DNA from 3 places in the Pectobacterium actinidiae genome. Region 1 is predicted to be linked to each of the others. Evidence: predicted binding sites of a transcription regulator. Region 1 holds the regulator's gene; each other region holds the start of a gene.
The links. Region 1 encodes PhoB, which activates phosphate uptake and scavenging genes when phosphate is short. Its sites were predicted from a motif close to CTGTCATAAAACTGNCNNAT; they were not measured.
Positions count from the first base shown of each region.

Region 1 (3,287 bases):
GCTGTTCAGTTCATCAAAACTTAGCGGGATAGGTGAACCGCTGTAGCGAATGTGCTCGCTTTGGGTCACACGCTGTGGGCGATGAATATGCCCCAGCGCGATATAATCCGCTGGCGGAAAAGCCTGAGCAGGGAAGGCATCGAGCGTACCAATATAGATATCGCGTACGGATTCTGAGGCGGTCGCGCCAATCGTCGTCAGGTGTCCGGTTGCAATAATCGGCAACGGTAAGCCTAGTTCGTCGCGCTTTTGGCAAGCCAGTTGGTAACACTGTTGGTAGTGCGCGGTAATCGCTTCCTGTAGCGCCAGCTGTTTTTCATCTCCGGATTGTCCGGCTTTGCTGGTTAACACATCACGCGGACGTAAAAAAGGAATGGCGCAGAGTAGGGCTCCGGGCTGCTGCTGACGGTTTTCCAACAGGATCACCTGTTGGGCAGGCTCATCACTGGCGCTGGCAATCACCTGCGTGTTCAGGCAGGCCAACAGCTCGCGGGATTCATTCAGCATGGCGACGGAATCGTGGTTGCCGCCGAGAATAACGAGCTGACAGCCCGTGCGTTGTAGTTCTACCACGAAGCTATAATACATTTCCCGTGCATAGCTGGGGGGCGAACCGTTATCAAAAATATCGCCTGCAACGATAATGGCATCGACCTGATGGTGTTCCACCTGAACGATGAGCCAGTGTAGAAAAGCCTGATGCTCAGCGCTTCGGCTTTTGGTATAAAAATATTGCCCTAAATGCCAATCGGCGGTGTGGATAATGCGCATCGTGTTCTCTCGATATTCATGCCGCGTGGCGGTGGATGACGTTGTCATTATTTATTATGTGAAAGGGTGTGTCGTCGCCAGAGTGCTTTGTCATCGTCATGCCATGATTATATATAGCAGGGACGGCGGCTGTCGCGGTGGAATCAGGAGTTTGGAAAGCGGCTCGAAAAATAGGATGTACGCGCTGTAACAATCGTGCGGAGAGGTCCGGGTGTTTTTCATAAATCTGTCATAAAACTGACGCATAATGCCTTTCGCCTGCTAACAGCGACGATGATTAACGACAGGATTAACAATGGCAAAACGCATATTAGTCGTGGAAGATGAAGCACCAATTCGTGAAATGGTCTGCTTTGTACTGGAACAAAATGGTTATCAACCCGTTGAAGCTGAAGACTATGATAGCGCGGTAACGCAACTGTCGGAGCCGTTCCCAGAACTGGTGTTGTTAGACTGGATGCTGCCAGGTGGGTCGGGCCTGCAATTCATCAAGCATATGAAGCGCGAGGCGCTGACGCGTGATATTCCGGTGATGATGTTGACCGCGCGTGGCGAAGAAGAAGACCGCGTGCGCGGGCTTGAAGTGGGGGCGGATGATTACATTACTAAACCGTTCTCACCCAAAGAATTGGTAGCGCGTATCAAAGCCGTGATGCGCCGAATTTCACCGATGGCGGTGGAAGAAGTGATTGAAATGCGTGGCCTGAGCCTCGATCCTTCCTCGCATCGCGTGACGACCGAAGAGCATGCGTTGGACATGGGGCCGACGGAATTTAAACTGCTGCATTTCTTTATGACGCATCCTGAGCGTGTTTATAGCCGGGAACAGTTGCTGAATCACGTTTGGGGCACTAACGTTTACGTTGAGGATCGTACTGTCGACGTTCATATTCGTCGCTTGCGTAAAGCACTGGAAACCAGCGGACATGACAAAATGGTGCAAACCGTTCGGGGAACGGGCTACCGTTTTTCAACGCGTTACTGAGGTGATCGTAACCGGAGAAATATTAACGTGCTAGAACGTTTATCCTGGAAAAGGCTGGCATTGGAGCTGGCTTTTTTTTGTTTACCTGCGTTGCTGCTGGGGCTGGTTTTTGGTTATCTGCCCTGGTTTCTGCTGGTCGCGGTATTAGGCCTACTCTGCTGGAATTTTTATAACCAGCTAAAACTCTCTTATTGGCTGTGGGTTGACCGCAGTATGACGCCACCGCCTGGTCGCTGGAGTTGGGAGCCGCTGTTTTATGGGCTTTACCAAATGCAGTTGCGGAACCGACGCCGCCGCCGTGAGCTGGCGCTTCTGATCAAACGGTTTCGTAGCGGTGCCGAGTCCTTGCCGGATGCTGTGGTGATCACTACCGAAGAAGGAACGATCTTCTGGTGTAATCATCTGGCGCAGCACCTGCTGAATTTCCGCTGGCCGGAGGATAACGGTCAGAATATCCTCAACTTATTGCGCTATCCCGAATTCACAAACTACATGAAAGGACAGGATTTTAGCCGTCCTCTCACGCTACAGTTGAATAATTCTCACCATGTTGAATTCCGCGTGATGCCCTATTCCGAAGGGCAGCTATTGATGGTGGTGCGTGATATTACGCAAATGCACCAGCTTGAAGGTGCCAGACGTAACTTTTTTGCCAACGTGAGCCATGAGCTGCGTACGCCGCTGACGGTGTTGCAGGGCTATCTGGAAATGATGCAGGAAGAAACGCTGGATGCGGCTCTGCGAGGGAAGGCGCTGAGCACCATGCAGGAGCAGACCCGACGCATGGATGGGCTGGTCAAACAGTTGCTGACCTTGTCCCGTATTGAGGCGGCGACGGCAATTGATCTGAATGAAAAAGTCGATATCCCATTGATGCTGCGCGTATTGCAGCGTGAAGCGCAGACGCTGAGTCAGGGGCGTCATGAGATCGTCTTTCGTGTGAATGAAAATCTCTGCGTGTTTGGTAATGAAGAACAACTGCGCAGTGCGGTATCCAATCTGGTGTATAACGCCGTCAACCATACGCCTGCGGGAACGCGTATCGAAGTCTGCTGGCAGAAGATCCCACAGGGCGCGCAATTTCAGGTCAGCGATAACGGGCCGGGGATTGCGGCCGAGCATTTACCGCGCCTGACGGAACGCTTTTATCGAGTGGATAAGGCGCGTTCGCGACAGACGGGCGGGAGCGGACTGGGGCTGGCGATTGTTAAGCATGCACTCAGCCATCATGATTCCCGTCTGGAGATCATGAGTGAGGATGGGCAAGGCTCACGTTTCGTCTTTACGTTGCCGAATCGGTTGATTGTCCCTGCCTCTCTGGCTGAAAATACGGTGAAACCTTCAGCTTGACGGAAAACGCTATCCATGACATCCGCCACTCGTATTGCGGGCGCTTTTTTACTGCTGCTCAGCGCGTTGTGCTCCGCACAGCCTCGCCAGATGTTGGCGGGTAATCTCTCCAGCGCGGGGTCGGATACGCTGGCTAACCTGATGGCCTTTTGGGCGGCGGATTTTGGCCAGCATTATCCGA
Region 1 covers NZ_JRMH01000001.1:985,452-988,738, forward strand. The annotation lists gene sbcD (exonuclease subunit SbcD) at 1-771, opposite strand, end outside; gene phoB (phosphate response regulator transcription factor PhoB) at 1,067-1,756, shown strand; gene phoR (phosphate regulon sensor histidine kinase PhoR) at 1,784-3,106, shown strand; gene KKH3_RS04075 (PstS family phosphate ABC transporter substrate-binding protein) at 3,122-3,287, shown strand, end outside.

Region 2 (3,287 bases), on a different contig from region 1:
ATCACGCTTTACCATTAATCTGGACTCAACAAACGTGAACAATAATCCAAGCAGCAGTGGCAGCATGCCTGCAACCAGTAACTGGAATAGGTTGATTTTATGTTCACTACGTCTGGGGCTCATCCACATCTCCTTTCTGGCAGCTGAGGCCTATGTAGAGACGTCCTTTTCTCCATAAATTAAAGGAGAGCGCTGAATAAAGGTTATTATAGTGCCTATTTGCAGAAAGGCAGCGCCTGTGCACACGCCCATGCTGAGCTCCACGCCCATTGGAAATTATAGCCGCCGAGCCAGCCGGTCACATCGACCACTTCACCGATGAAATACAACCCTGGCACTGTACTGGCTTCCATGGTTTTGGAGGACAGCGCGCGGGTGTCAACGCCACCGATGGTCACTTCGGCCGTGCGATAACCTTCCGTACCGTTTGGCTGCACGCGCCACTCTTGCAGGCGCTGTTCAATCTGCGTTTGCTGTGCGCTATTCAACTGCTTCAGCGTGACGTCCGGCAGTTGCCCTAACGCTTGCAGGCATTCAACCAGCCGTTTAGGTAGCCATTGTGCCAACGTGTTTTTCAGGCTTTGGTTCGGATGAGCAGTGCGCTCGTCGTTGATGAGCTGCGTGAGATCGCGATCGGGCAGCAGGTTGATGGTGACGAATTCACCAGCCTGCCAGTAGCTGGAAATCTGCAAAATAGCGGGGCCAGATAGCCCACGGTGCGTAAATAGGATGTTTTCACGGAACGTCACGCCGTTTTCTGCGGTGACGACGGTAGGCACGGAGACGCCGGAGAGTGTTTGTAACTGTTCTAGCAGCGGCTTGTGCAGCGTAAAGGGCACCAGTGCAGCGCGAGTTGGGAGCACGTTGATGCCGAACTGTGCGGCAAGCTGGTAGCCAAACGGCGTCGCACCCAGGCCGGGCATCGACAGACCGCCGCAGGCAACGACTAACGATGCGCTTTGGAATGCTGTGCCGTTGCTTAGCTGGACGGTGAACAGATCGTCTGATTTCTCCACCGAGGTAACTTCACTGCGCAGACGGAGAGTGACGTTCGCCTGCTCACATTCTGTTACCAGCATGTCCACGATTTGCTGCGCGGAATCATCGCAAAATAACTGGCCGAGCGTTTTCTCGTGATAAGCGATACGGTGGCTGTTGACCAGACTGATGAAATCCCATTGGGTATAACGCGCCAGTGCCGATTTGCAAAAGTGAGGATTGTGGGACAGATACGCCGCGGGCTCTGCATACATATTGGTAAAGTTGCAGCGACCGCCGCCGGACATCAATATTTTCCGGCCAGCTTTCTTGCCGTTATCGAGCAGTAGAACACGCAGTCCGCGTTGTCCTGCCTGTGCCGCGCAAAACATGCCTGCTGCACCGGCACCGATGATGACAGCGTCAAACTGTTCCACAATGCATTTCTCCGATGAGTGAGTTTATCTTCTTGGATTGCCACAGGCTGAAAGCCGTAGGGCGGCAAATTGTAGTGTTGGTTTTTGTTCGATACCAGCGTAACAATTTGCATATTTTAGTAAAAATATATAATTATTTGATTTTTATTGATTAAGTGGTTTATCCACCGATTGCCGTCACATATTAAGTCAAAAAAATGTCATATTTTGCTTTTCCCGACCCCTGCTTGTCGCCGATAATGCGCCGCGTTCATGACCACTAAATGGCCTAACGTTTATGCTACATTTATTTGCCGGTTTGGATTACTACACTGGCCTGATGTTGATACTGGCTTTGTTGTTTGTACTGATGTATGAAGCCATTAACGGTTTTCACGATACTGCGAATGCCGTTGCCACTGTTATTTATACCCGAGCCATGCGCGCCGAGTTTGCCGTTGTGATGGCGGGTATCTTTAATTTCTTCGGTGTGTTGCTGGGCGGCCTGAGCGTGGCCTATGCAATTGTTCACCTTCTCCCCACGGATTTATTACTGAACGTGAGTTCGGCGCACGGTTTGGCAATGGTCTTTTCCATGCTGCTGGCTGCCATTATCTGGAACCTGGGTACCTGGTACTTCGGTATTCCTGCCTCTAGTTCTCACACGCTGATCGGCTCCATTATCGGTATTGGTTTGACCAACGCGCTGTTGACGGATACTTCCGTCGTGGATGCGCTGAATGTGCCGAAAATGATCAGTATTTTCCTGTCGCTGCTGCTCTCGCCGATTGTGGGCATGGTGGTCGCTGGCCTGATGCTGCTGGTTCTGCGCCGCTTCTGGAACAACAGTAAAAAGCGTAAGCGCGTGCATCTAACGCCCGTCGATCGCGAAAAGCAGGATGGCAAACGTAAGCCGCCGTTCTGGACGCGTACCGCGCTGATTTTATCGGCGATTGGGGTGAGCTTCTCTCACGGTGCAAATGACGGTCAGAAAGGTATCGGCTTGATTATGCTGGTGCTGATTGGCGTCGCGCCAGCCGGGTTTATTGTTAACATGAATGCGTCTGGCTATGACATCAGCCGTACCCGTGATGCCGTTGTCAATTTGCAGGAGTACTACAAGCAGCACGGCGACGCATTGGCGCACGTTATTGACTTGTCTCCTCCTGTGATTCCTACGCCGGAAAACACGATTCCCGGCAACGGTCAGAAAGAGTTCCACTGTGACAGTTCACGCGTGATGATTGCGATTGAGCGTACACAGGGTCTGCTGAGTAACCTGAAAAGTTACGATCAGTTGAACCCTGACGATCGCAGCAGAGTGCGTCGTTTGCTGATGTGTATCTCTGACACGATGGATAAGGTGATCAAGCTGCCAGAAACGTCGGGCGAAGATAAACGCTACCTGAGCAACCTGCGTAAAGACATGCTTCAGACCATTGAGTATGCACCGCTTTGGATCATCGTTGCTGTCGCATTAGCGCTGTCTCTGGGCACGATGGTGGGTTGGAAACGTGTTGCCGTGACCATCGGTGAGAAGATCGGTAAGAAGGGCATGACTTACGCACAGGGCGTTTCAGCGCAGGTGACGGCGGCTCTGTCGATTGGTGTTGCCAGCTACACCGGTATGCCGGTTTCCACCACGCACGTATTATCTTCGGCGGTTGCCGGAACGATGATTGCGGACGGCGGTGGTGTACAGGGCAAGACGATAAGAAGTATTCTGCTGGCCTGGGTGTTGACGCTGCCTGTCTCAATGCTGATGTCCGGTACGCTGTACTGGCTGGCGTTGAAGCTGATCTAACCTCAGCAAAACGTAGGGAACGTTTTCACGTCGCTTGCGACGGCCCGCATGACGGACAAGAATGTCCGTCATAAAAAAGGCGATTCTGT
Region 2 covers NZ_JRMH01000002.1:637,567-640,853, forward strand. The annotation lists gene KKH3_RS20330 (EAL domain-containing protein) at 1-123, opposite strand, end outside; gene KKH3_RS20335 (BaiN/RdsA family NAD(P)/FAD-dependent oxidoreductase) at 216-1,415, opposite strand; gene pitA (inorganic phosphate transporter PitA) at 1,693-3,198, shown strand.
Region 2: the regulator PhoB is predicted to act here: its motif matches at 1,602-1,621, upstream of pitA (inorganic phosphate transporter PitA).

Region 3 (3,287 bases), on a different contig from region 1:
GCTGCCGCCGATCATGACCATGAAGCCGCCGTCCCAACCGAAGAAGTCAACGGTGTAGCCGACGATGGCGCTGGCGGCAACGGAGCCACCGAGGTAGCCGAACAGGCCGGTGAAGCCCGCTGCTGTACCTGCCGCTTTCTTCGGTGCCAGTTCCAGCGCGTGCAGGCCGATAAGCATAACCGGTCCGTAAATCAGGAAGCCGATGATGATCATACAGGCCATATCCACACCAGGATTACCGGCTGGGTTCATCCAGTAAACGACGGTTGCTATTGTCACCAGCGTCATAAAGAACACGCCCGTTGCACCGCGGTTACCTTTGAATACCTTATCAGACATCCAGCCGCACAGCAGCGTGCCCGGAATACCCGCGTATTCGTAGAGGAAATAAGCCCAGGAAGATTTATCCAGTGCGAAGTGCTTAACTTCTTTCAGGTAGGTTGGTGACCAATCCAAGATACCGTAACGCAGCAGGTAAACGAAGACGTTGGCGATAGCGATGTACCACAGCAGTTTGTTCGGGAAAACGTACTGCATGAAGATCTGCTTAGCTGTCAGTTCTTCTTCGTCTTTTTCATTGTAATCAACAGGATAGTCGTTTTTGTATTCTTCGACTGGCGGTAGACCACAGGATTGCGGGGTATCACGCATTAGGGCAAATGCAATCAGCGCAACCAGAATGGCGGCGAAGGCAGGCATGTAGAGTGCGGCTTTCCAGTCGTTAAACCAGGCCATACCCAGCAGGAACAGCAGAGGAGGAAGCCCGCCGCCGACGTTATGCGCACAGTTCCATACCGACACAATACCGCCGCGTTCTTTTTGTGACCACCAGTGAACCATGGTGCGTCCACACGGTGGCCATCCCATTCCCTGGAACCAGCCGCACAGGAACAGCAGGACGAACATGACGGCAATGCTAGACGTCGCCCACGGTACGAAGCCCATGAACAGCATGACGGCAGCCGCCAGAATTAGGCCAGCAGGCAGGAAAACCCGTGGGTTGGATCGGTCAGATACCGAACCCATGATGAATTTGGAGAAGCCGTAGGCGATAGAGATGCCGGACAGCGCAAAGCCAAGGTCACCGCGTGAGAAGCCTTGTTCAATCAGGTAAGGCATTGCCAGTGTGAAGTTTTTGCGTACCAGATAATAGGCGGCGTAGCCAAAAAATATCCCCATGAAAATTTGCCAACGCAAGCGGCGATAGAGCGGATCAACGTGTTCTTGCGACACGCGCGGCTGGTGGGCAGCGGGCCTAAAAATACTCAGCATAGATATCTCCAATGCGAAAAAAAACGATAGCTTTTTTGTTCTATTACGAACGTTATTGTAAGGGGATAGCGTGCGAATGAGTGTGATTCATGACGCTAATGTTACACTTTTATGAAACTGTGACGATTTTTGCGCTCATGTTAACAGAATCGGAAAATTCCACAGTGAGGTTTTAGTGACCTAAATCACACTTATTGTTTTTAGACCCTGCTTTGGTTTCGTTTAGTGCTCGTTTTTGCTCTTTATCAAACATTAACCCTTCTTTCTGTGTCCCAATAGCAACATACATATCCTCCGCCTGGAGCGAGAACATGAAGCAAAATACCGGGAACTGGCGTGAAACTGACGTCGTTGTCATCGGCGGTGGTGCGACGGGGGCGGGTACGGTACGAGACTGTGCTCTGCGCGGACTGCGCTGCCTGCTACTTGAACGTTATGATATTGCGACCGGGGCGACCGGGCGTAATCATGGCTTATTACACAGCGGCGCACGCTATGCGGTAACCGACGGTGAGTCTGCCCGCGAATGTATTGAAGAGAACCAGATTCTCCGCCGGATCGCCCGCCACTGTATTGAACCCACCGACGGCCTGTTTATTACCTTGCCAGAAGACGATCTCGGCTGGCAGGCGCAGTTTATCACTGCCTGTCAGCAGGCGGGGATTGGCGCTCAGGCGTTGGATCCGCAGGAAGCGCTACGGCTGGAACCCGCGGCAAACCCGACGCTGATTGGCGCGGTGCGTGTGCCGGATGGTTCCGTCGATCCCTTCCGTCTGACGGCGGCCAACATGATTGATGCCTGCGAGCACGGCGCGGAAGTGCTGACCTATCATGAGGTCATCGGGCTGATTCGTCAGGGCGACCGTATTACTGGCGTGCGCGTTTTCGACCATAAAAAAGGTGTAGAAACAGAAATATACGCACAGGTGGTGGTCAACGCGGGCGGTATTTGGGGGCAACACATTGCGGAATATGCCGATCTACGTGTGCGCATGTTCCCAGCAAAAGGCGCGCTGTTAATTCTTGGGCACCGCATCAACAACATGGTGATCAACCGCTGCCGTAAGCCGGCGGATGCCGACATTTTGGTGCCGGGCGATACCATTTCGCTGATTGGCACCACTTCAACCCACATCGACTACGATCAAATCGACAACATGCTGGTGACGCCTGCCGAGGTAGAAACGCTGATGCGGGAAGGCTCGATGTTGGCACCGAAGTTGGCGAGTACGCGCATTCTACGCGCCTATGCGGGCGTCCGACCGCTGGTGGCCAGCGATAGCGATCCCACTGGACGTAGCGTAAGTCGCGGTATTGTGCTGCTCGATCATGCCAGCCGCGACGGGCTGGAAGGCTTTATTACCATTACTGGCGGCAAGCTGATGACCTACCGCCTGATGGCGGAATGGGTAACTGACGCCATCTGCAAAAAGCTGGGTCATGACGTAGCCTGCTCGACTGCACAGACGCCGCTGCCCGGTTCTGAATCGCTGGAGGAAGTGAAATCTGCCCCCCACGCCCTGTCTGCTTATCCTGTAGCAAAACCGTTATCTGCACCGCTGCGCGGTTCGGCGATTTATCGCCACGGTGAACGTGCCGGGCGAATGCTGTCCGGTGAGCGTCTGGATCGTAGCCTGGTGTGCGAATGTGAGGCGGTGACGGCGGGGGAAGTGCGCTACGCCGTGGAGTCGTTGCAGGTGAATAACCTGATTGATTTACGTCGGCGTACTCGCGTGGGGATGGGCACCTGTCAGGGAGAACTGTGCGCGTGTCGTGCGGCGGGTCTGCTGTGCCGTCTGGGTACTGCGACGCCGGAGCAGTCGCTCACGCAGCTCAGCCAGTTTTTGAACGAACGCTGGAAAGGGATTCGCCCGATTGCGTGGGGCAATGCGCTGCGTGAAAGCGAGTTTACCAGTTGGATTTATCAGGGATTGTGCGGCCTGACGGCCAGCGACAGCCAGGAGGATCGTCATGCGCTATGACGTTGTGATTATCGGCGGCGGACTGGCAGGGTT
Region 3 covers NZ_JRMH01000002.1:215,814-219,100, reverse strand. The annotation lists gene glpT (glycerol-3-phosphate transporter) at 1-1,272, opposite strand, end outside; gene glpA (anaerobic glycerol-3-phosphate dehydrogenase subunit A) at 1,584-3,254, shown strand; gene glpB (glycerol-3-phosphate dehydrogenase subunit GlpB) at 3,244-3,287, shown strand, end outside.
Region 3: the regulator PhoB is predicted to act here: its motif matches at 1,371-1,390, upstream of glpT (glycerol-3-phosphate transporter).